DNA from 3 places in the Ruegeria sp. C9 genome. Region 2 is predicted to be linked to each of the others. Evidence: riboswitches for the same ligand, from Rfam matches in the RefSeq annotation. Region 2 holds a riboswitch; each other region holds the start of a gene.

Region 1 (7,226 bases), on a different contig from region 2:
CAAGTGGCTCGGCCAAGCGGCTGACGGAAAGGTTTAAACTCGGCTCAGACCTGATCAGGACGAAATATCTTGGGAGCGAAGATCGAGGGCCTTACCGTTGATTTCTCGCAGTCCTGAATAAAAGCAAGAACACAAACACCGATCCGATTGAAGTTGTGACGATCCCCACCGGCAATTCCTGCGGAGCCAGCAGAAGCCTGCTGAGAATGTCAGAGCCGGTCAACAAGGCAGCACCAACCATAGCGGCGGTAGGTAGAAGGTTTTTGTGCAGGGGACCTGCGATCCCGCGCGCAATATGCGGCACCATCAGACCGACAAAACCAATCACTCCGGCTACGGAAACAAACACGGCCGTTGCCAAAGCTGCGGTGAAAAACATGCTGAACCGCAGACCCCGAACCGGCACACCCAGAGTTGCGGCAGTCAAATCCCCGGTCAGCAGCGCATCCAACCAACGGCTGCGATAAAGCGAATAGCTCAGGATCAGCAGCAGACCGATGCACACCAGCGGGAACGTCTCCCAACGGGCCAGGCCCAGCCCCCCCAGCATCCAGAAGATGACAGAATGGGCGGCGCGGCTATCACCGGCGAAGATCAGATAGTTGGTGATGGCCGAAAACAAAAATGACACAGCCAGACCCGCAAGGATCAGCTTTTCCGGTGCGCTGGTGCGAAGCCCATGAACCAGCGCCAGCACGATGCCCGACGCCACAAGACCGCCGCAAAAGGCAGCCAGAGGCAGAGTCCAGAAACCCAGAATATCTCCGGTCACGGTAATTACAAACACCGCCCCCGCTGCCGCACCCGAGGACAGGCCGAACAGAAATGGATCGGCAAGGTCATTACGTGTGGTCGTTTGCAGCACCACGCCAACGATGCCCAGCCCGGCACCGATCACGGCTGCAAACAACGCGCGGGGCAATCGCAGGTCGAATACGATCCTATGCAGCGGCGACATCTCTCCGTCCTGCAACCCGGTACCGCGCAATATCGCGGTGAAGGTGTCGGACAAAGGAATCGAGGTTGTGCCGTAGATCGTGGAAATCAGCAAAAGGGCGGTCAGAACGACCGCCCCCAGCAACAACGTCAGGCCCAGTCGGCCCATATTAGCTCTGACCCGGATGCATCGCGCGCGCCATCTTCGAGATCGCTTCGATATTTGCCGGTCCGGGCGTCAGCTCTTCGTAGCGCAATCCGATCCAGCGTTCGTTCTTGACGGCATCAGTCTGCGACATGACGGGATGTTCCTGCAGGAACTTGAAGGTGTCCTCGGCGCCATTGCCGGTCTGATAATCCAACAAAACCAGGAATTCCGGGTTCGATGCGGCAACGGCCTCCCACGAAGTGCGGCCCCAGCTCGTGTCCATGTCATGAGTGACGTTTTCACCACCAGCGGCTGTGATCATCGCATCGGGAATCGCGAATTTACCGGCGGTAAACGGAGCATCTGCAGGACCATCCAGAAGAAAGACGCGGGGCTTGGGCAGTTCAGCAGTCTTGGCTTCGATCGCTGCCAGCTGCTCTTTCCAGCCCGAGACCAGAGCCTCGGCCTTGTCTTCGACTTGCATCACCTTGCCCAAGCGCAACACATCGCCAAACAGAAGATCCATGCTGGCTTCGGGGCGATCCTTGTCCAGATGGACACAGCTTTCCGTTAGAACCAAGGTCTTGATTCCGAACGGTTCCAATGTATCTGGGGTCACATCACCACCCGGCTTCATGCCATAGTACCAACCTGCAAAGAACAGGTCGGGTTCAACCGCCACCAGGTTTTCGACGGTCGGATATTTCGGCGCAAGCTCGGGGATGTCGCCGCGCAGGGCATCAAAATCAGGGCTGGTCTTGTACCAGCCGGTGATGCCGGTCAGGCCGACGATCTTGTCCTGCAGACCCAACGCAAAGGCCATATCGGTCATGTTCATGTCATGCACAACCAGGCGCTCGGGCGCGGTATCAAAAACCAGCGGTTCGCCGCAGTTGTCTACGGTGACTTCTTGCGCAGCAGCACCGCTTGCCATGGCGGTGGCCAACGCCACGGGCCAGATGTATTTCATCTCAGTGTGTTCCTTTGACTAAGTTGAGACTGTGGTTCTTCGAATATCAAGCGCCGGAATCACGCGGCCTTCGTGGAGAAAGCAGAGGAAATCAACGCCAAAAGTTTCGCGGACTCTTTCGGGTGTCAGCACCTTGTCCACCGACCCAAACTCGATCATGCGGGTCGATTTCATCAGCGCCACATGTGTGGCGAATTCGGGGATCATGACCAGATCGTGTACGATCATGACCACGGTGATCCCAAGCTCGGCGACCAAAGACAGCATCCGCCCTTTTGCATCAGGATCCAGATGGTTGGTAGGTTCGTCCAGAAACAGCAACGAAGGGTTCTGCGCCAAAGCGCGCGCGATATGGGCACGCTGACGTTCGCCTCCGGACAGTTGGGCCATGCGCTTGTCCGCGAGATTGGCGAGACCGGTCAGGTCTAAAATCCGGTCCAGCTCTTGCGTGTGGCCTTCGGCAGATCGGTCCGCACGGATGGGTATTTGCCCCAGCGCAACATAATCGCGTAACGCCAAGCGTCCATCGGGCAGTTCCTGCTGACCTACCACTGCAATCATGCGCGCACGCTCTTTGGCGGAGAGCTGTTTCAGACTGCGTCCTTTGATCCGAACATCGCCAAGTGCCAGCGGCTCAGCGCCGCACAACAGATTGAGAAGCGTCGTTTTCCCCGCCCCGTTCGGGCCGGCGATGGCTAGAATGGAACCCTCGTCCAACTCGAACGAGACGCCCTGCAACAGGACATCTCCGTTAAGGGCATAATACTCAAGGTTTTCGGCAATCAGAAAGGGTCGCAACGTCATTGCGATGCCCCCTGTTCGATCCGCGGCATGCGCGAGAGGGTTTTATTGAACAACGCCTGCGGGCGATCAGTGGCGTTTGTCCAGCCATCCGGGCTTTCACGATACTGCGCTGCAAACTCAGCCAGCGCCTGCACCTCATCCGCGGTCTGAATGCCACCAAAAAGGTATTGCGCCTTTCCTACGGCCTGGAACCCAACCGTTCTGGGACTATTGCAGCCTGCCATGCAAGACGACGCGCGGATCGCAAAACTGCGAGGTAATTTCCCAGTCAACGCATCGCAAATTTCATCAAGGCGCAGCCCTTCAGTGCAGCTTTCGCAGACTAGAATGAAATGATCAGGCGCATCTGGCATGGTCCACTCCACCTGTTTCCAAGCGCATGCGGAAGCTGCCGACAATGTAAACACGCGATTGACGCGCCATCAAAGCCTCCTTCCAGGACGCCCCGCCCCGGGTTGGTTGAACATCTGATGGCAGGTCTCCTGACTTGCGGGTCCGCGCTCGGCCAACCTTCCCGACCCTGTGGACCAGTGGCTGTTTGGCCTTGCTCACCGCTTACAGTTGCGGGGGCAGTTACGGAATTGGCACCATTTTGGCAAACCTCACCGTATTCCCTTTTCATCCCGCGGCAACGCCACCGGGAACCATCAATCGACTGAGTGCCCGAGAACACCGGACACGTCAATGATAAAGTCGAAGGCGCTCAACTCTGGTCGAGGATCGAGCGCGGGCAACCACGTGTCCGTAGCACCAACCGAATGGGTTGGGCTGCGCGCCGAATTTGTCTGGCCACGGTTGTCCATAGTTGGTGTGTTTGGAAATTAGACAATCTGAGGTAAGCTGAACAAATTTAGAGGTTTAGCTTTGTCAGCACCTTACCCCTGTTTGATCATTGCCTGGGTTTATCCAAGGAGACGGTTCTTTGACACATGTTTCGCAAAACGCATTGCCGCCGGATATTGTTGATGATGTCATTGACCACAATCTCGAGGCCGTTGCACGGTGGAAAGGCCATCGCTTAAGGGCTCAGCATGGGCGCAGTCACGGGTGTGTGGCTGCAATATTCACCGTCAGAAACGATCTACCAGAACAGTTCCGTCACGGCCTGTTTGAACAGCCCGCAGCCTATTCAGCCGCACTTCGCTTTTCCAACGGCGCGCATCTGGATGACCGGAAATCGGATGCCCACGGGATGGCGATCAAGCTTTTTGACGTGCCTGGCCCCAAGCTGATCGACGCCGAAGCACTTGCGCATCTGGGGACCACACAACTCAGCGACGAGTTCGATTTTGTATTGGTCGATCAGGATGTGTTTCCCAGCTACGTCCCCGATGAATATGAGCGATTGGGCAGGCTTGTCGCCACATTACAAGCGGTCCAGCACGCGATCAAAGGGCGACGAAAATGGAGCCTTAGGTTGATCACCAAAGGGCTGCGCGCAGGATTTCGAGCCTTCCTCACTCGTGAAGGCAAGCGTCAGTTTCGCGTCGCGAGTGATTTCGCCTCGAACTATATGCACTCGCCTTTTGAGGTCCATTTCTGGTCGACAACACCGTATCGGCTGGGCCCGGATCTAACAGTCCGATACCTAGCCCGCAGCGCTAAACCAAAAGTTCCGGCACATCCGGTAGACGACCCAGATGGGATCGGGCAGTGTTTGCGGCAAGACGTGGCCGATGGAGATAATCACTTCGAGCTGTGTGTGATTGAGCCCCCGCGCCCGGCCGACGAATTCGATGTGCTAGACAATCGCATCCGGTGGGCATGCGATCCGCAACCAGATGCACCTCTTGATCCGTACCATCATACCGTCACGCCCGTGGCGGATATCACGATTCCCAAAGGTGCAGAATTTGATCCGCAGAATGGCGACGCGATGAGCTTCTCGCCCTGGCGTGTCACGGCAGATCACGAACCTTTAGGACCGATTAATGCGATCCGGCTCAGAACCTATCTGAGCCTGGCCCGCGCCCGGTTCCCGAACCGATGACCAAACGGAGATGTATTGATGCTGGACGTTGATGATCTGATCAAACTCGGATTCAAGATCTCCCCACCCGTTACGAGTTATTTGGCCGCGATCAGGCTTGCAAACGCCGCGAAGATCCACCGACCGCGGCCCTATACAATGGGCGCAGACTACACGACATGGCCCGGCGTGTTTTCCCATCGCTGGATCGGTCGGCATACGACGCCAGAAGACCTCTCACCCGTCCTGCCGTCGGAAAGCGAAGTTGCTGATCTCTTTCGCCGACGGACACAAATGGATGGCAGCCCGCTTACCTTGATGTGCCCGCAAGGATCGACACTATTGTTTATCTCGGCCGCACAATGGTTTACCGACAGTTTCCTTCGCACCTTTGGGGCGAAAGGACCGGTTGATCAGACGGATTCGAACCACGAAGTCGATCTGTGCCAAATCTACGGGCTGAACGATTTTCAGACCGACATGCTGCGCGAACGCGATCCCGATACCAATGAACTAACGCACCGGCTGGCCTTTCGTCTGGATACACAGGGCGAGATGTGGGCTCCGAAGCTGTTTCAAAAAAACCAATCCGGAGGTGTTAAGCTAGCACCCCCTTTTGATGGCAGTCTCGCCACTGGCGAGAATTGCGGAAAGCCGTTGCACGATCCCTGCAAGCTGTGGAATGCGGTGAAACGGGCGCATCCGGGTCTCAGCGATCACGCAATCGACCAGCTACTGCTCGATTTTCATGCAACCGGGCTCGATAATGGCAATGGTACGATAGGCTATATCACGATCAATACACTGATGTTGCGCGCCCATAACACCTTTGCCGATCTGTTGTGGCGCGAAAAGCGCGGCATATCAGGCTGGGACAAAGAGCGTGTGTTCCAGACCACACGCTGCACCTTGATCGCATTGCTGATCAAGCTTGTGCTTGAGGACTACATCGCCCACATCGCCAATATGCCATTCAAACTGCCTGTTGGCGTCAATCGCTGGCAACCGTGGCATCATTCCAACCAGATCGCGATTGAGTTCAATTTGCTCTACCGCTGGCATTCGATGATCCCCGAGCGATTCATAATCGACGGCGCACAGGTTGGCCCGGAGGGGTTCAGATTCAATCCACGACTGGTCGAACAAACGGGCTTGGCGGAAATGATCCGATCATTGTCGCGCCAACCTGCGGCCCGCATGTCGCTGCGCAACACGCCCGATTTCCTGTTCCAAAGGCCTGCGCCCGGTGCTCCTGCCCCTGTCGAAGCTACAATTGCCCTGACGCGTAAGGCGCGTCTTCCGTCGCTGAACACTTATCGTCATCATTTCTGCCGCAAACCGCATTCAAGCTTTACTGAGATGGTTGGTGATCAGCCGTTTGCGGACGAATTGATTGCCGACCTGAGCCGGCTTTATTGCGACGTCAATAGGGTCGAGTTGTTCCCTGGTCTCTTTGCGGAACAGCACAAGGGCGATGTGATCATGGGCGATCTGATGACATCGATGGTGGCGTATGACGCAATCACGCAGCTTATGAACAACCCGATGGTGTCCAAAAACTTGTACTCGGCTGAGACTTTTTCAGAGAAAGGTTTTCAGTTGTTGAAGAAAACTTCGTCATTCTCGCAGGTGGCGCGTTTTGTTGGCTTGGACCTGCAACCCGAAGACTGCACTTTAGGTCGACGTCCCGGCGGGACCTAAGACGCGACCGCGCGCTCTTCCAGCTCAGCAATCCGCGCGGCAACTTCCGTATCGGCTGGCCGGATGCAGGCAAGATCACTCAGCGCGCGCAATTCATACAGCGCCGCGCCCTGATCATTTGCCACGGCTATAGCTTCACGCAAAGCCGCCTCAGCCGCGTCGAACGGACTACCTTGTTCCAGTAGAAGAGCCGCCTTTATCCGGTGGATTTCAGCCTCATAGTTCCGCTCGTCAGTGTTTTCTGCACATGTCAGACCAGCCTCCACCGCATCCAACCCTTTCTGAATCTCACCCAGAGCAAGATAGCCCCGTGCGAGCTCGGCGTTGACGAGCACGCCAGCCGCCTCGGCACCCGTTGCGTGCATCCTTCCCCAAGCGGCCTGCAGCATGGCCACGCCCTCTGTGGCCTCGCCGGTTCTGATGGCAGCCCCGGCAAGATGGGCCGTCGCAACAGCTTGGTAATAAGGGCCGCCCTTGTCCTGAACAGCCGCGCTCAGCGCCTTGGCCATACGCGCATAATCCGGGTGGTCCATCTGCATGTGGATTTCGGTCAACCAATGCATTGCATTTGCGATGATCAAGGGCTGGCCCGACGCCATCGCGGCGTCAACTGCCCGCTTGGCTTTGGCAAGTGCCGCCTCAGTTTTGCCCTGAAAGCTGTCAACCAGCGCGCTCATACTCTCGATTTGTATCACGGC
Region 2 (7,226 bases):
TTATTCATTGCTCTCGTCTCAATTCGGGATGTCTGACGAAAAACCGTTTGCAACAAATATCGGCACGAATTTTCAGGCCGTCATGTCTGTTTCAGAAGACAAAGGCTTCTTTTTCCTGACACCATCCGGGCAGTCGGGACACCCGCTTTCGCGGTTCTACAAGAACTTGTTTTCTTCATGGATGCGCGGTGATTACAGGATGATGGCAATGGATCTGGCAGTAGCAGAGGGTGGGGCAGTGGGGCGATCCAAACTAACCCCCCTCATTCAGGATGAAGTTGACTGATTAAAGTGCGGCTCCGGGAAGCCAGATCAGTGTCAATGTGCCCTCATCTTCAGGATGAAATGCCATACAAGATCCAAGACTGATTGATACATCGGGCACCACGCCACAGTGATAGATTGTGAAAATCGGCTGTGGGATGCTGATTTCAGTGGGCATCCCACAGCACACGCGATCTTAGGTGCCGCGCGCCTGATTACTGCCCATGCGCCAATTCAGCATTTTCACCTGGCGTTCCAACGGTTTCTGTTCCTGTTGAGTGTATGTTACCCTCCGAGGCTTTCAGAAGCCGCAAGGCGTTAGCCACGACCAGCAAGGACACTCCGACATCTGCGGCGATTGCACCCCACATTGATGCCAATCCAAAACCGGTAAGGGTCACAAACAGTGCTTTGGTCGCAAGTGAGAAGCCGATGTTCTGACGGATGATCGACATGGTTCGACGTGAATGATCGATCAGCCAGGGTACTTTGCCGATGTCATCAGTCATCAGAGCAATGTCTGCAGTCTCAATAGCAGCATCAGATCCAACTGCACCCATCGCAACTGCATAATGTGCCCGAGCCATCGCAGGCGCGTCGTTGACGCCATCGCCGATCATCGCAACCATCTCGTGCTGTTCTGCCAGTTCCTCAATCGCAGCGACTTTGTCCTCCGGCAGAAGTTGGGCCCGGACTTCGTCGATGCCGACTTCGGCTGCTACCGCTCTCGCTGTTTGTTCGTTGTCACCAGTCAGCATGATGATTGACTTCACGCCCTGCGCATGAAGCTGGGCTACGATGCTTCGGGCTTCGGGTCGAATGCGGTCCCGCAGCTCAAGCAAACCGGTTAACCCGTTCTCATCCCCGACAACAACAAGTGTGCTTCCCGCGCTCTCGATTTGGTTGCGCAACTCGGCAGGGATGGACGCGCCAAAGCCTTTCTCGACAGCGAAGCGGTCAGAGCCAAGCCAGATATCTCCACGCTCGGTACGGCCTTCCAGACCACGACCGGGAACGGTTCGGATGTCTTCAGCCGCCGATATCGAAATGTCGGTCTGTTCTGCCTTGGTCAAAATGGCGCGGGCCAGCGGGTGTGAAGACCGAACCTCGAGGCTGGCAGCGCTCGCCAACAGCTCCTGCTCGGATGCGGCGCCCAGCGGATAGACATTGGCCACTTCAGGCTCACCCATGGTGATCGTGCCTGTCTTGTCCATGGCCAGTGCGGTGGTACGCCCGGGGGCCTCGATATATGCGCCGCCCTTAATCAGAACCCCAGCCCGGGCCGAAGCGGTCAAAGCCGCAACGATTGAAACCGGTGTGGAAATGACGAGCGCACAGGGGCAGGCGATAACCAGCAGAACAAGTGCATTGTAAAACCAGAAGCTCCACGATGCGCCAAATGCAAGCGGTGGGATCAGGGCGATAGCCACTGCGACGACCATAACGATGGGCGTATAGATCCGCGCAAATTTTGTAACCCACTGCTCAACCGGCGCACGGCGAGCATGAGCATCACCGACCATCCGGATGATCTTGGCAAGCACGGTATCGGACGCTGTTTTCGTCGCACGTATTTTGAGGGTGCCTTCACCATTGATTGTGCCGGCATAGACCTCATCACCCAGCTCTTTAGGAATCAGCGCGCTTTCACCTGTGATTGGAGCCTGGTCAACGGCACCAGCCCCTTCGATGACTTCCCCGTCAAGTGGAATGCGATCCCCACCCCGAACGATGAAGCTGTCACCGACAAAGACATCCGCCGCTGGGACCGTTGCCTCAGAACCGTCAGCACGAACCAGCCGAACCGTCGGGGGGGCCAGATCAAGCAGTGCGGATACCGCGTTCCGAGCACGTCCGACACTCCAGCTTTCCAGATAAAGAGAGAGCGAGAAGAAAAATGCTACAGTTGCCGCTTCAAAAAACTCACCCAGAGCGATGGCACCAGCGACAGCAACAACCATCAGAAGGTTCATATCCGGCGAAAGTCGACGCGCCGAAGACCAGGCCTTAGGGGCCACCAGCCAGACGCCAAACAAAATCGCGACTGCGAACAAAGCTGCCTCGGCTAAAGGCATCGGAACCTCACCATGTCCTGAGAACAGCCCGAGCGCACCGCCCATGCCGGTTTCGAAAATGTGCCAGCCAAAACCTGCTGCCCAAAACCCTCCGCTAAGAGTGGTGAACCGCCGCTGACGTGCAATATGCGCCGCCTGGTCCTGGGCGGCATTTCCGTCATCCCATGGTTTGGCGGTCATACCAGTACTCGCAACCAGCAGCATGACATCTTCGTCAGATAACTTGGAAGCACTTTCAAGAAGCGTCATCCGACCGTTGATCACATCAAATGCGAGATGCTCTTCACCACCTGCTTTCGGGCCGACGACACGGTTCAGGATCGCCACCTCTTCGGCGCAATCAAGGCCAGAGACCTGAAAGCTTCTACCACCTTCAGGAATTGGACCGGCGGGGGCGATGTCGCCACACCCGCCACTACCGCATGCGTGGTGACCATGTTTGTTTTCGTGGCCATGGTCGTGGCTATGGGTATCGGATGACATGATTGGACCTCAAGAATCTCTATGGTCCTTTGTAAATAGTTCCTACAGTAACTAGAGCTTCAATACCTTTTATATTTTTTTCATCCGGGTTCTTTGCCTGCGATATTGTTAGTTCATTTCGTCTTGCGGGCCGGCCGTGTGGATGCAATCTAATTGCAGATGACGCAAAAAATTTGGAATAGATCAATGCAGAAACGGATCGCAATTACCATCACGTTAGTCTCGATTACGGCTGGTTGCTCAGCCCAGTTCACTGGGGCCAAAAGCAAAGCACTTGAACCAGGCAACGTGCCAGATTCGGTCGTAGCGCTGGCAGGGCCGGCGCAGGATTTGACCACAGCGCGCCTCCTGCCCGAAGACAATTGCTTTTGGTATGAGCACAGCGGACCCGTCGAGACGACATTGGTACCATTGCGCGCGACGAATGGCGCTCCGATCTGCATTGCGCGCGACGCCTGATCGAAATGAGGGCAGCGACGTCCATGTACGCTGCCCAATATTCATGAGCGGGCTGTGACGCTATCTTCGGCAGAGTATAGGAAAGCGGTCGAGCCGGTTTTCACGTTTGGGTAGAGGTCATTGATATGAGCCATGATCATTCGCACACATCCAGAACTTGCGCGACCGCCGATGCTTCTTGGCTCAGGCGTGCCGTGAATTCTGAGATATGTGTCTCGGTCTCCAACGTATAGATAAAGGGCACGAGAGCCGAGAGCATTATTCGGCCCGGGCTCCATTCCATTCCGGAATTCCGCGTATTCGGGGTTGCGCTCGATCATTGAAGCGGTTGGTGTCCAGTGTGGCCATTCGACCTTTCGGCGGATAACATAGGTGCCGGGCTCGTAAAGGTTCCCGCGCGCGATCGCTACGCCATAGCGCATTGCGGTCCCGCCTTCTTCGATATGGTAGAGATAGCGCGCGACGGCATCCACATGGATGTCACCTGGAACCAAACCATCATTTGCCGCGACGCGTCTTGGTAAAAAACGGTCATGAACACCCCACGGATTTGAGGTCATTGGATCGTAACCAATTGGCGTGACCTGACTGTCCCAATAGGTCTTCTGCGATGCGGTTGGCCAGGTTTTGGCGATCAATGGACTGGCCGCAGACGCCGAGAACAGCGCTGTGGTGGATTGAATGAAATGGCGCCTTGTAAGCATAGGTCTCGTCCTGGTTCACAAGTTTAACGTATTTGGATCGCACCATCGCGAATTAATTCGAATCTTAAAGCCTCTAGCAGCTAGAGCTTCAAGAGGTTTCAGGTAACGCTTGGTTTACCCAGTTGATCACGTGACCGGTTGCGTGAATCCTGCTTCGGTCGAGTTTACATTGGAATAGGTCGCAAAGACAATTGACACAGGCGAAGCCGCCATTGTAGCGGTGATTTGTTTTCGGTTCCTGATGGCGGAAGCCAAAAGGATTAAAAGGGAATACGGTTCGGTGTTTTCAATGGCGCCAATTCCGTAACTGCCCCCGCAACTGTGAGCGGAGAGCGATGCCAAGACACCACTGGTTCGTAATGGAACCGGGAAGGTTGGCGGAGCGAGCACCCGTGAGTCAGGAGACCTGCCGTAAAGCGCCGGGCTATGCCCAGACTGAACCTGTCGGCCTTACGGTCGATTCAACCTGACAAGCCGCCGGGTGAGGCGGTAGGGAGAAAGAACATGCATATCGAACCGGGCATCGTGAATGGTGCCAAAATCGCGCTTTCCTATGTTACCGCCGCAGGTGCGGCTACTTACGCAGCGAAAGAAACGTTTTCCACATTGCGTGCGAATGGACCTGCATCTTTTGTTATGCGCTCGGTGCTCGCCACCGTTGGGGTTTTCCTTTTCTTCGAAGTCCTGCCGCATTTCCCGGTTGGTGTCTCTGAAGTCCACTTCATCCTGGGGTCGACGCTGTTTCTGCTTCTCGGTGCTGCACCCGCGGCTTTTGGATTGGCAGCTGGTCTCCTGATTCAGGGTGTGTTTTTTGCCCCGTTCGATCTTCCGCAGTACTTCATCAACCTGACCACTCTGCTGGTGCCGCTATTTGCGCTACAGGCACTGGCCAGCCGCATCATCGCACCCGGCACAGCATATGTTGACCTCAAATATGGCCAAGCTCTTGCCCTAAGTGCGACGTATCAGGGAGGAGTAGTCGCATGGGTTGGGTTCTGGGCCTTCTACGGCCAGGGTTTCGGCGCAGAAACCATGGCGTCGGTTCTGTCCTTTGGCGGCGCTTATATGCTGGTAATCGTCATTGAGCCGATTGCTGATCTGGCAGTGCTTGCGGCAGCCAAGGCAATGCGCGGTTTGAACAGTACAGGTCTGGTGACTCCGCGTTTGTACAACGCTGCGAAAGCTTGACCAAAGTTTGAAGCGGTGTCCTAAACTTGGGTTGCCGCGAAACAACCAGTAGTCGCAGGACCAAAATTTTATTGTGGCGCGTCTCTAAGGCGCGCCACATTGTCTTTAGCCGCTAGAAACCTGTACCCAACGATCAGGGTGATTTGGGTCCTGTATTCGTAGGAAAAGATACCTCGTTTCCTTCCACGATTTGATCCTGTTGGTGACATTGTCCAGAATCAAATCGCCTTCACTCGAGCGATAAACTAAAACTGCATGGCCACTGCGATTGGTGTCTAAGACAGTTGCAATAAGTAGCTTCGTAGGATCCAAGCCGTTCTGCATTAGTTCAAACTTCTTTTGCAAAGCGAAATCTTCGCAATCCCCTGACCCCTGCATTGGTAGCGTCCAGTATTCCTTTGTCCCGTATTGGTTTTGATCCGAAACGGCGCGGATCCTCCGATTGACGCGCAAGTTAATCGCTTTAACGATCTGTTTCTCCTGCGCTTCTGGCAGACCAGAAGTACGAGTATTCGCGCACGCCCACGAATAATCTTTGCAGAGTGATTTGGCGCCCGATGGCGCCTGAACCTCTCTATCTAGTTTGATCCAGGGAAGCTCAGAAGCTTGCAATGAAGCGGCGGAGACAAGGTAGCTGCATATGATACAGGCCAACGATAGATAAACTGGTAACCGTTCCGAAAGTTTTTTCTGAGCGGAAGTAGGTTTTGTCATATCTGCTTTCCCCATACTCGTTTCTCCTGGGTATCTGAAGCTACCGAGCCAAGAGAACTCTATTTCAATCTTTTATGTTCATCGACGCATTACAACAGCTTATACAATTTAAAATGCAGAGCAGCAAAGTTCTCGAGCGCGCAGTTATTAGTCGTGATTATGTGGGTGAGCTTAATTGAGATTCTTGCAGCGGCATAGAAGAAAGCCGGCTAGTAGTCCTGGGTTAGAAACGCTTGAGGTTTGTGGCGGATTTGGATGACGCGTCAAGCTGAACATCTTTGTGCAATGAAATGGGTATCAACCGTTCGCCGGGGCGCACCCTAACAGTGTATCTGCGATTATATGTTTCATGCGGCCAGATGTAACTGGCAATTGCAGATTTCCCCTGACCAAGGTGTGCAGGTTTTGATTGGAAATTCTAAAACAATGACTTCGTCGCTACACTCAGTCCTCTGTTAACGCGCACAGCGACGGGAGCGATGAGTTGGGCAGGTTCAGTGGCCTACGAGACATATTGCGTCAGGTTTCTATGATGCGTGCAAGTTTCGTACGATCGACTTTGGAGGCATGACGCTTGTCCATAGGGATGTGCTTAATCGAAATCACATTTGGAACGTCAAAACCAAGCGCAGATTTAGTCCAATCGTCGATGTGATCCGCGGAACCTTGGACGCAAAGTGTGGGGCCTGCTTTGGTATTGATGAGCGCGCATCGATCTACGCCTGGCCATCGCTGTGCCGCGACTTCGATAGCAAAGGGGAAGAGCGTACCTGAAAAGACTTCAATTTCGGACCCGACGTGCCCCCATAACCATAAACGCCCGTCATCATCCAGCGTGCCAGCGTCACCGGTCCGATGCCATATGACACCACCTTCTGCGATTTTGTTGTTCTTTGAGTGGGTCGGGTCCAAATACCCGTCATTCACATGTGCGCCGGCGACCTGAATTTCATTGTCGCGGATGCGGAGCGTGATTTCGGGCACCGGGTATCCCACAAGTAGACCCCTTCCAACAGCCATGTCGTGGTGATCCTTCACCGTGATATCCGCGGCGTCAAGATGGGCAATCGGTTCAGCCTCAGTCGACCCGTAGACGCACACAACCGACAGACTGTGCCGGGTTCTCAACGCCTCGACAAGACTCGGAAACACCGGACCGCCGCCGGTGAACACCGTGTGCAACGGACCGGTATCGTCGGATTGAACCAGTTTTTCACATAGCGATGGTGGGATGAGGGCCCGGGTGATCTGTTGCGTTTGGAGCCAGCTTTCCAACTGCACAGTCGACAGGCGGTCCGGCTTGCTGAACCTCCAGTTGGGCAGAACACTTGTGCGCCCG
Region 3 (7,226 bases), on a different contig from region 2:
CAATCGGGCACAGAAATACCCGAATGCCAAAGGATCACAGAGCTGTTTGCGACCGGCCACGCTGCGACGCGCAAAAGGGTGACCAGGCCAGTGGGCACAATCCCACACACGCTGCACAGCTACTTCTCATATTGCTTACCGGATCGCGGTCTGGCCTTGGTTGCGGCGGCTCAGGCCGCTGCCCTACGCCCGCATTTGGTCGATACCGACTGGGCAGATTTGCCTATCATATCGTCAGCCGCCCCGGCAAAGTTCGGCGGGCGCGCAGGAAGCAAGTACTACACGGATATCCCCTCAGGCGAGATTTCAGTTCGACATATCGCCGATCTCAGTGTCTTTCCTAATGAATTGCGCGCGGTGCTGGCCTCAGGTTCTCAGATTCGGGACTGGCTTGAGATGTCAGCCGGGCTGTTCCATCAACTTGGCTCAGACGCCCCGATCGATCTTGCCGATCCTCAGCGCACGGGCTTCAACTTCGATGTCCTGCATGGCGTCACCTACCAGATCGATCTTTCGCAACCGGCGCGGTTCGATACGCTCGGTCGAGTGATTGATCCGGCATTTTCCCGCATACGCAACCTGGAATTCGATGGGCAGCCGATTGCGCCTGACCAGAGTTTCCTTGTCGCCACCAATAACTACCGCGCCAATGGCGGTGGTCATTTTCCAATTGCGCGACAAGCCCGTATGATTGACCTGCCTCAGATCAGCATACAGGATATTCTATGCAAATACGTCGCGGGCACATTGCCCGCCGACCCACTTGCGCATGCACCGCGCCCCTTTTCTTTTGTACCAAACCAAAGGCAGGGCGCGATCCTGACAACGGGGCCGCGCGCGCTACACCATGTTACAGAGCTTGCTGAGTATCATCCACGCATTCTGCCCGACGATGCGGATGGTTTCATGCGTATTCATCTGACCTTCTGACGGGTTGCCATTTTCAGGGGATGCACCTATATCGGCTTTGAGAGGTTGGCGCGGGCGAGCGCCTCGCCAACCTGGTCAGGTCCGGAAGGAAGCAGCCACAACGAGCCCCGCTTGGGTCGATGTCCAACCTCTCACTTAGAACCCATCAGCCGCAGGAGGGCGTTTATGATTGTAGCAAATTCCCTTCGGGCAGACCGGTTCTGATCCTTTCCGATCAACTGACTGCCTGAACACATCACCAGCGGATGCGCGATTGCCATCCGGCGGGATTGCTGTTTCTGATCACAGGCAGACCAATGTTACTTTCCTTATCGGACCTCGGATGGTCCTCTCATTTCGCGGCTCAGCATGCGGCTGATCCGTCACTTCTACCGTATCGCATCTCGGCCGTACACCGGGATCGACTGATCGGGCTGAGCCCTGAAGGTGAATCGCCTTTGTTATCTCTGGATCAATCAACCGGCGCATATGCCGTTGGGGATTGGGTTCTGGCGGATGAAAACAAACGCATACGCCGAGTGCTGGACCGGCGCAGCCTGCTGCAGCGCCGGGCCGCAGGTACAGGGGCAGCGGCGCAGCTGATTGCTGCAAATGTTGATGTGCTGTTCATCGTTAGTTCCTGCAACGCCGATTTCAATATGCCACGATTGGAGCGGTATCTTGCGCTGGCACATCAGGCAGGCTGCTATCCGGTGGTCGTTCTGACCAAATCGGACATGTGCGATGATCCGAGCCTTTATGTAGATCAAGCCCAATCGCTCGCCCCGTTTCTGACGGTACTTGCGGTCAACGCGCTGGATCACGGCGATCTCGAACAAGTTCTGTCGTGGTGTCCGAAAGGACAAACCAGCGCCTTGCTTGGATCATCCGGCGTTGGGAAAACGACGCTCGCCAACGGGATGACGGGGCAGGATCAGGCCACCGCAGGTATTCGCGAAGACGATGCGCGCGGCAGGCACACAACAACCTCACGCGCCTTGCATCGCATGCACAATGGCGGCTGGCTGATCGATACGCCCGGCCTGCGCGCGTTACGTCTGCTAGATGCGCAAGAGGGGTTGGATGAGGTGTTCTCGGACATCTCAGACCTCAGCCTGAATTGCCGCTTCTCGGATTGTCAGCACGAGACCGAGCCCGGATGTGCGGTGCAGGCGGCAATCGACGCTGGTACGCTTGATCCCGCGCGGCTGGACCGCTGGCGCAAGCTGCGGCGCGAAGACCAACACAATTCCGCTTCGGTGGCGCAGGCCCGCGCCCGCGACAAGGCGTTCGGCAAGATGGTGCGCAGCGTGATGCACGAGAAAAAATCCCGTAAAGGGCTATAACGAAGCCGGGCACCGACCTACCGGTGCCCAGCGCTATCAGGCGATCAGTCTAGGCCAGACTGCCGCATTCCGTCTTGCGAATGCACCGATATGGCCGATCTTGGACACTCCTAATTCGCTTGGTGCAAGCAGATGGCGCCCGGCTTTGGGTCCATAGAGATCGGCAAGACGCCAGACAGCATCCGGCGGCACCATTTCATCATCTGCGAAGGTAAACAGATCGACACGTTTGCCCAAGTCTTTCCAGCGGGCGGCGGGCAGTGTCGTGCCGATCTCTGGCACATAGCTTTTGGGGGCGGTGCACCATTTGCGCCATTGCCAATAGACTTGGGCAGGCAGGTCCGATCCAAACCCGACCAACCGCCCGGGCAGGTAGCCAAGCGCCTTGACCACCAGCGGCGCGTGACCATACCAGAACAACGCCGCCAAAGCGCGATAAGGCCAAGGGTGATCCGCCAGCGTTACCAGACCCGAACAGACACAGATCATCCTGTCGATCTGATCGATATCGGGTTGGATCGGGCCAAACATTCCGCCCAAGGAATGACCGATGCTCCATAGCTTGGCCTGCGGAAATCGTCGGCGCATCTCGGCCCGGGCGGCTGGAATGTCGATCAACGCCCAATCGGCCATGGTGACATTTGACCGCTTTTGCGAACCCACCAAAGAGTGACCAAAATCCCGGTAATCGTAAGTCAGGCAGGCCATGCCCTGTTCTTCGGCGAGCCACCGGGCGAAGTGCTGATAGTAATCCCTTGGCACCCCAGTCGCACCGTTTATGACGACCACCTTTTCGGGGTCGGCTACCGGACGGTAAAGACGCGCCGACAGCATTGCCGGGCCGGACGGGATTTGAAAATCCTCGGTCACAACCGCCAGCTGCGTGTCCAACATGGTGCCCTCCAATACCGACTGAACTGATCAGTTCACCCGAAGCGCCTCAAGTCAAGGTTGACGTGGCTGGACCGTACGTCACTTGCCTGACGCAATCTTCTTGACTCGGGCACGGCGCAGCCGCTAGCCATGTCGCGATGGTTCTCGCGCCCAATCGGGCCGGGATGAAAAGGGAACACGGTGCGGTTCTGCCCGGATAAATCCGGAAAGAACCTAGTCCGAGACTGCCCCCGCAACTGTAAGCGGAGAGCAATGCCGAGATACCACTGGCCTTGAAGGCTGGGAAGGTCGGCAAAGCGATGACCCGCAAGTCAGGAGACCTGCCATCAGATGTAGAACCGAAACTCGGGCGGGGTGTCCGGGACGGGTTTGATCGTGCTCCGCAACGACCAACCTGTGCCACGCCCTCGCCTTGCGCGCGGAGGGCGCATTGATGATCTGGAAGACCAAAACACACGAATTCGCGGCGACCGTGTGCCAACGTACTGGCGCACCCTGCCCCGCATTGGCACAGATGGCGCGGGCTCTGACGCAGGCCATGTCCGCCACAAAACCGGTCACGAAAACTGAGTTTGAGATTGAAGGCACCATAGATCTGTCGCACTGCCCGGAAGGATGCACCGCCCGCTTTCGCGCCCAATGCGACCAGATACGTGTATTCTGCGGAACCGATCCTGAAATCGATACCGGCCGGCTGGATGACTACGCAGACATGATGTTCGGAACCGAGTACCGCAGCCTACCCGCAGACCTGCTAAGGAATCCTCCTTGCGCCATGCTTGAGGCTTCGCTTCTGGTGCAGCACAACGGTGGCGAAATCTCGCCACATGTTGGTGTCTGAGCCGTCAAACGGCTTGAACACGGGCCGGTTCAACGGCCCAAAGCATCTGGGCATTTGTCTCGACTGCGCAAGGACGCACCGTACGCAATCGCTTCAATGCCGCCTCAGGCCGTTCACCGCATTCAACCATCAGACGCAGAACCACCATCCCGGATCGGCCACAGCCACCACGGCAATGCACTAGCACACGGCCACCACCTGACAACGCCTGACGGGCAGTCGCGCCAACGCGGGGCCAGCGGTCCAAAATCTCTTTGGGTGGCGTGCCAAAATCTTCGATCGGCAAATGCACCCATCTGCTGGCACGCCCCTGAATATCAGCGCCAAAATTCCGCGCACCATCCTGAATCATCTCGACCTCAGTGGTCATCGAGATCACAAGTCCCGGCTTCCAGTCTGCGATAAGATCAAGGTCTTCTGTATACGTTCCTCCACGCCCAGGCATCGAGGACAAGGCCAAGGTGCCTCCGCCAACCTGCAACGCATAAACCACCAGTTGCGACATAATCTCCCCCCAAACAAACTTCACCCAACAACATACTGGTCCAGTAAATAGAATAGAGTGGATTTTAGCCGCATACCCACGCATTCCAAAATGAAAATCGTCCCGGCTGGCTGTGGACGCGGGCGGCGAGGGCCTCTACGCTGCGGCGTAACGCGAATCCGACAGAGCAGACATGACCGAGACGCCCAGCCCCGCCTACCAGGTTCTTGCCCGTAAATACCGCCCCGAAACCTTTGCCGATCTGGTCGGTCAGGACGCCATGGTGCGCACTCTGAAAAACGCCTTCGAGGCGGACCGGATCGCGCAGGCCTTCATCATGACCGGTATCCGCGGTACCGGCAAGACGACGACCGCTCGGATCATAGCCAAGGGTATGAACTGCATCGGTCCCGATGGCAGCGGCGGCCCTACCACCGAACCCTGCGGTCAATGTGAACACTGCGTAGCCATCATGGAGGGCCGCCATGTCGATGTGATGGAGATGGACGCCGCCAGCCGCACCGGTGTCAATGACATCCGCGAGATCATCGACAGCGTACGCTATCGCGCTGCGTCCGCGCGCTACAAGATCTATATCATCGACGAGGTTCACATGCTGTCGACCAGCGCTTTCAACGCGCTGCTCAAGACGCTGGAAGAACCCCCCGAACACGTGAAGTTCATCTTTGCCACCACCGAGATTCGCAAGGTCCCGGTGACCGTCCTGTCCCGTTGCCAGCGCTTTGATCTGCGCCGGATCGAGCCGGAGGATATGATCGGTCTGCTGCGCAAGATTGCAGATGCCGAAGGGGCGCAGATTGCCGAGGATGCGTTATCGTTGATCACCCGGGCCGCCGAGGGATCAGCGCGGGATGCGACCTCACTGCTGGATCAGGCGATCTCGCACGGGGCCGGTGAAACCAGCGCGGATCAGGTGCGCGCCATGCTCGGGCTGGCTGATCGGGGCCGGGTGCTGGATCTGATGGATATGATCCTGCGCGGCGATGCTGCAGGCGCGTTGACCGAGCTGAGCGGGCAATATGCCGAAGGGGCTGATCCACTCGCCGTCTTACGCGATCTGGCTGAAATCACGCATTGGGTATCGGTGGTCAAGATCACCCCGGATGCCGCCGAAGATCCCACCGTTTCCCCCGACGAACGCGCCCGAGGTCAACAAATGGCCGAGGCTCTGCCCATGCGAGTCCTTACACGCATGTGGCAAATGCTGCTGAAAGCGCTCGAGGAAGTTTCCGCCGCACCCAACGCAATGATGGCTGCGGAAATGGCCGTGATCCGCCTGACCCATGTGGCCGACTTGCCTAGCCCGGAGGAGCTGATCAAGCGTCTGCAAGATACGCCTCCGCCGCCCAATGGTGGCCCCGGCAAGGGAATCGGTGCGCCGGGACATGCTCCTGCCGCGCCACAGGCTGTGGCCCGACCGGCCTATGCCGCATCGGGAATCGGCGGCAACGCAGGCGGGCCAACAGCCGCGCTAGCCCAAGATGTGCAGGCAGCTCTGGCACGCTATCCAACATTTGAACATGTGGTCGAACTGATCCGAGCCAACCGGGACGTGAAGTTGTTGGTCGAGGTTGAAAACGGCGTGCGTCTGGTATCCTACCAACCAGGCAGGATCGAGTTCGCCCCAACCGACAACGCCCCGACCGACCTGTCACAACGATTGGGCGCGTCGCTGCAGCGTTGGACGGGCAACCGGTGGGCCGTTTCTATTGTCGCTGAGGGCAACGCACCGACCATTGCCGAGGTACGGGACGCTGCAGACTTGGCACTGAAGGCCGAGGCTGAACAGCATCCTCTGGTGCAAGCAGTGCTGACTCATTTCCCGAAAGCGCGGATCAAGAGCATCGAAACCGCAGAACAACGCGCCGCTCAAGTCGAAACCGAAGCCCTGCCCGAGGTCGAAGACGAATGGGACCCGTTCGAAGAAGACTAAGCTTCGAGCATAAGCGCACCTCAACCAAATGCTCCCGCACCCGCCACGGGCCATCGGCTGGCGCCGACCTGAGCGGCTATGGGCCCTGCAGCGCGCCTTACGCACTGCCGGGCCTAACGGGAGGAAAGGTCTTGCCAAAGACCTTGACGACGGGCGGGAGTATCCTGACCTCTTGTGCCGCGCGGTTACGCTTCGTATCTAGGCCACAAATCGAGTGACAGGAGATTACCGATGCTAAAAGGTTTAGGCGGCCTGGGTGACATGGCCAAGATGATGAAATCCGCGCAGGATCTGCAGACCAAGATGACTGACATGCAGGAAGAGCTGAACACCATCATGGTTGTCGGCGAATCCGGTGCCGGGCTGGTCAAGGCCACCGCGACCGCCAAGGGCGAGTTGAAAGGTCTGGATATCGACCCGTCGATCTTTAACGGTGACGATAAGGAAGTAGTCGAAGACCTCATCCTCGCCGCGATCAAGGACGCCCAAACCAAGGCGCAGGAACGTTCGCAGGCAGAAATGGCCAAGCTGACCGAAAGCATGGGCCTGCCCGCAGACATCAAGCTGCCGTTCTGATACACCCTCCTGACGGATCTATGGCCGGGGCGTGTTTCCCTGGCCCAATTGCGAGGGTCTCACGGTGAGTTCGAATAGCGACATCGACAATCTGATTGACCTTATGGCCAAGCTGCCCGGCCTCGGCCCTCGCTCGGCCCGCCGCGCAGTCCTGCACCTGATCCGCAAACGCGCCCTGCTGCTGACGCCGCTTTCAGACGCGATGCAGCAGGTGGCCGTCAC

The links. Region 2 has a riboswitch for cobalamin ahead of ACR0NE_RS16605 (energy-coupling factor ABC transporter permease). Riboswitches for the same ligand answer to the same signal wherever they lie in the genome.
Region 1: another riboswitch for cobalamin. It lies ahead of ACR0NE_RS01175 (DUF1636 family protein); the one in region 2 lies ahead of ACR0NE_RS16605 (energy-coupling factor ABC transporter permease).
Region 3: another riboswitch for cobalamin. It lies ahead of ACR0NE_RS00240 (hypothetical protein); the one in region 2 lies ahead of ACR0NE_RS16605 (energy-coupling factor ABC transporter permease).

The regions. Positions count from the first base shown of each region.
Region 1 is NZ_JBQFRU010000001.1:235,815-243,040, reverse strand. Features, by position in the region: gene ACR0NE_RS01195 (LysR substrate-binding domain-containing protein) at 1-37, shown strand, start outside; gene ACR0NE_RS01190 (iron ABC transporter permease) at 92-1,105, opposite strand; gene ACR0NE_RS01185 (ABC transporter substrate-binding protein) at 1,107-2,054, opposite strand; gene ACR0NE_RS01180 (ABC transporter ATP-binding protein) at 2,073-2,858, opposite strand; gene ACR0NE_RS01175 (DUF1636 family protein) at 2,855-3,211, opposite strand; cobalamin riboswitch at 3,314-3,522, opposite strand; gene ACR0NE_RS01170 (catalase family protein) at 3,781-4,848, shown strand; gene ACR0NE_RS01165 (peroxidase family protein) at 4,867-6,528, shown strand; gene ACR0NE_RS01160 (AAA family ATPase) at 6,525-7,226, opposite strand, start outside.
Region 2 is NZ_JBQFRU010000006.1:168,143-175,368, reverse strand. Features, by position in the region: gene ACR0NE_RS16625 (penicillin acylase family protein) at 1-286, shown strand, start outside; gene ACR0NE_RS16620 (heavy metal translocating P-type ATPase) at 480-2,822, opposite strand; gene ACR0NE_RS16615 (hypothetical protein) at 3,009-3,281, shown strand; gene ACR0NE_RS16610 (L,D-transpeptidase) at 3,323-3,985, opposite strand; cobalamin riboswitch at 4,201-4,413, shown strand; gene ACR0NE_RS16605 (energy-coupling factor ABC transporter permease) at 4,490-5,173, shown strand; gene ACR0NE_RS16600 (transglutaminase-like cysteine peptidase) at 5,279-5,902, opposite strand; gene ACR0NE_RS16595 (AMP-binding protein) at 6,407-7,226, opposite strand, start outside.
Region 3 is NZ_JBQFRU010000001.1:49,366-56,591, forward strand. Features, by position in the region: gene ACR0NE_RS00220 (bifunctional 2',3'-cyclic-nucleotide 2'-phosphodiesterase/3'-nucleotidase) at 1-930, shown strand, start outside; RNA gene ffs (signal recognition particle sRNA small type) at 969-1,067, shown strand; gene rsgA (ribosome small subunit-dependent GTPase A) at 1,227-2,255, shown strand; gene ACR0NE_RS00235 (alpha/beta fold hydrolase) at 2,292-3,149, opposite strand; cobalamin riboswitch at 3,272-3,491, shown strand; gene ACR0NE_RS00240 (hypothetical protein) at 3,583-3,990, shown strand; gene ACR0NE_RS00245 (phosphatase domain-containing protein) at 3,995-4,495, opposite strand; gene ACR0NE_RS00250 (DNA polymerase III subunit gamma/tau) at 4,668-6,428, shown strand; gene ACR0NE_RS00255 (YbaB/EbfC family nucleoid-associated protein) at 6,660-7,004, shown strand; gene recR (recombination mediator RecR) at 7,069-7,226, shown strand, end outside.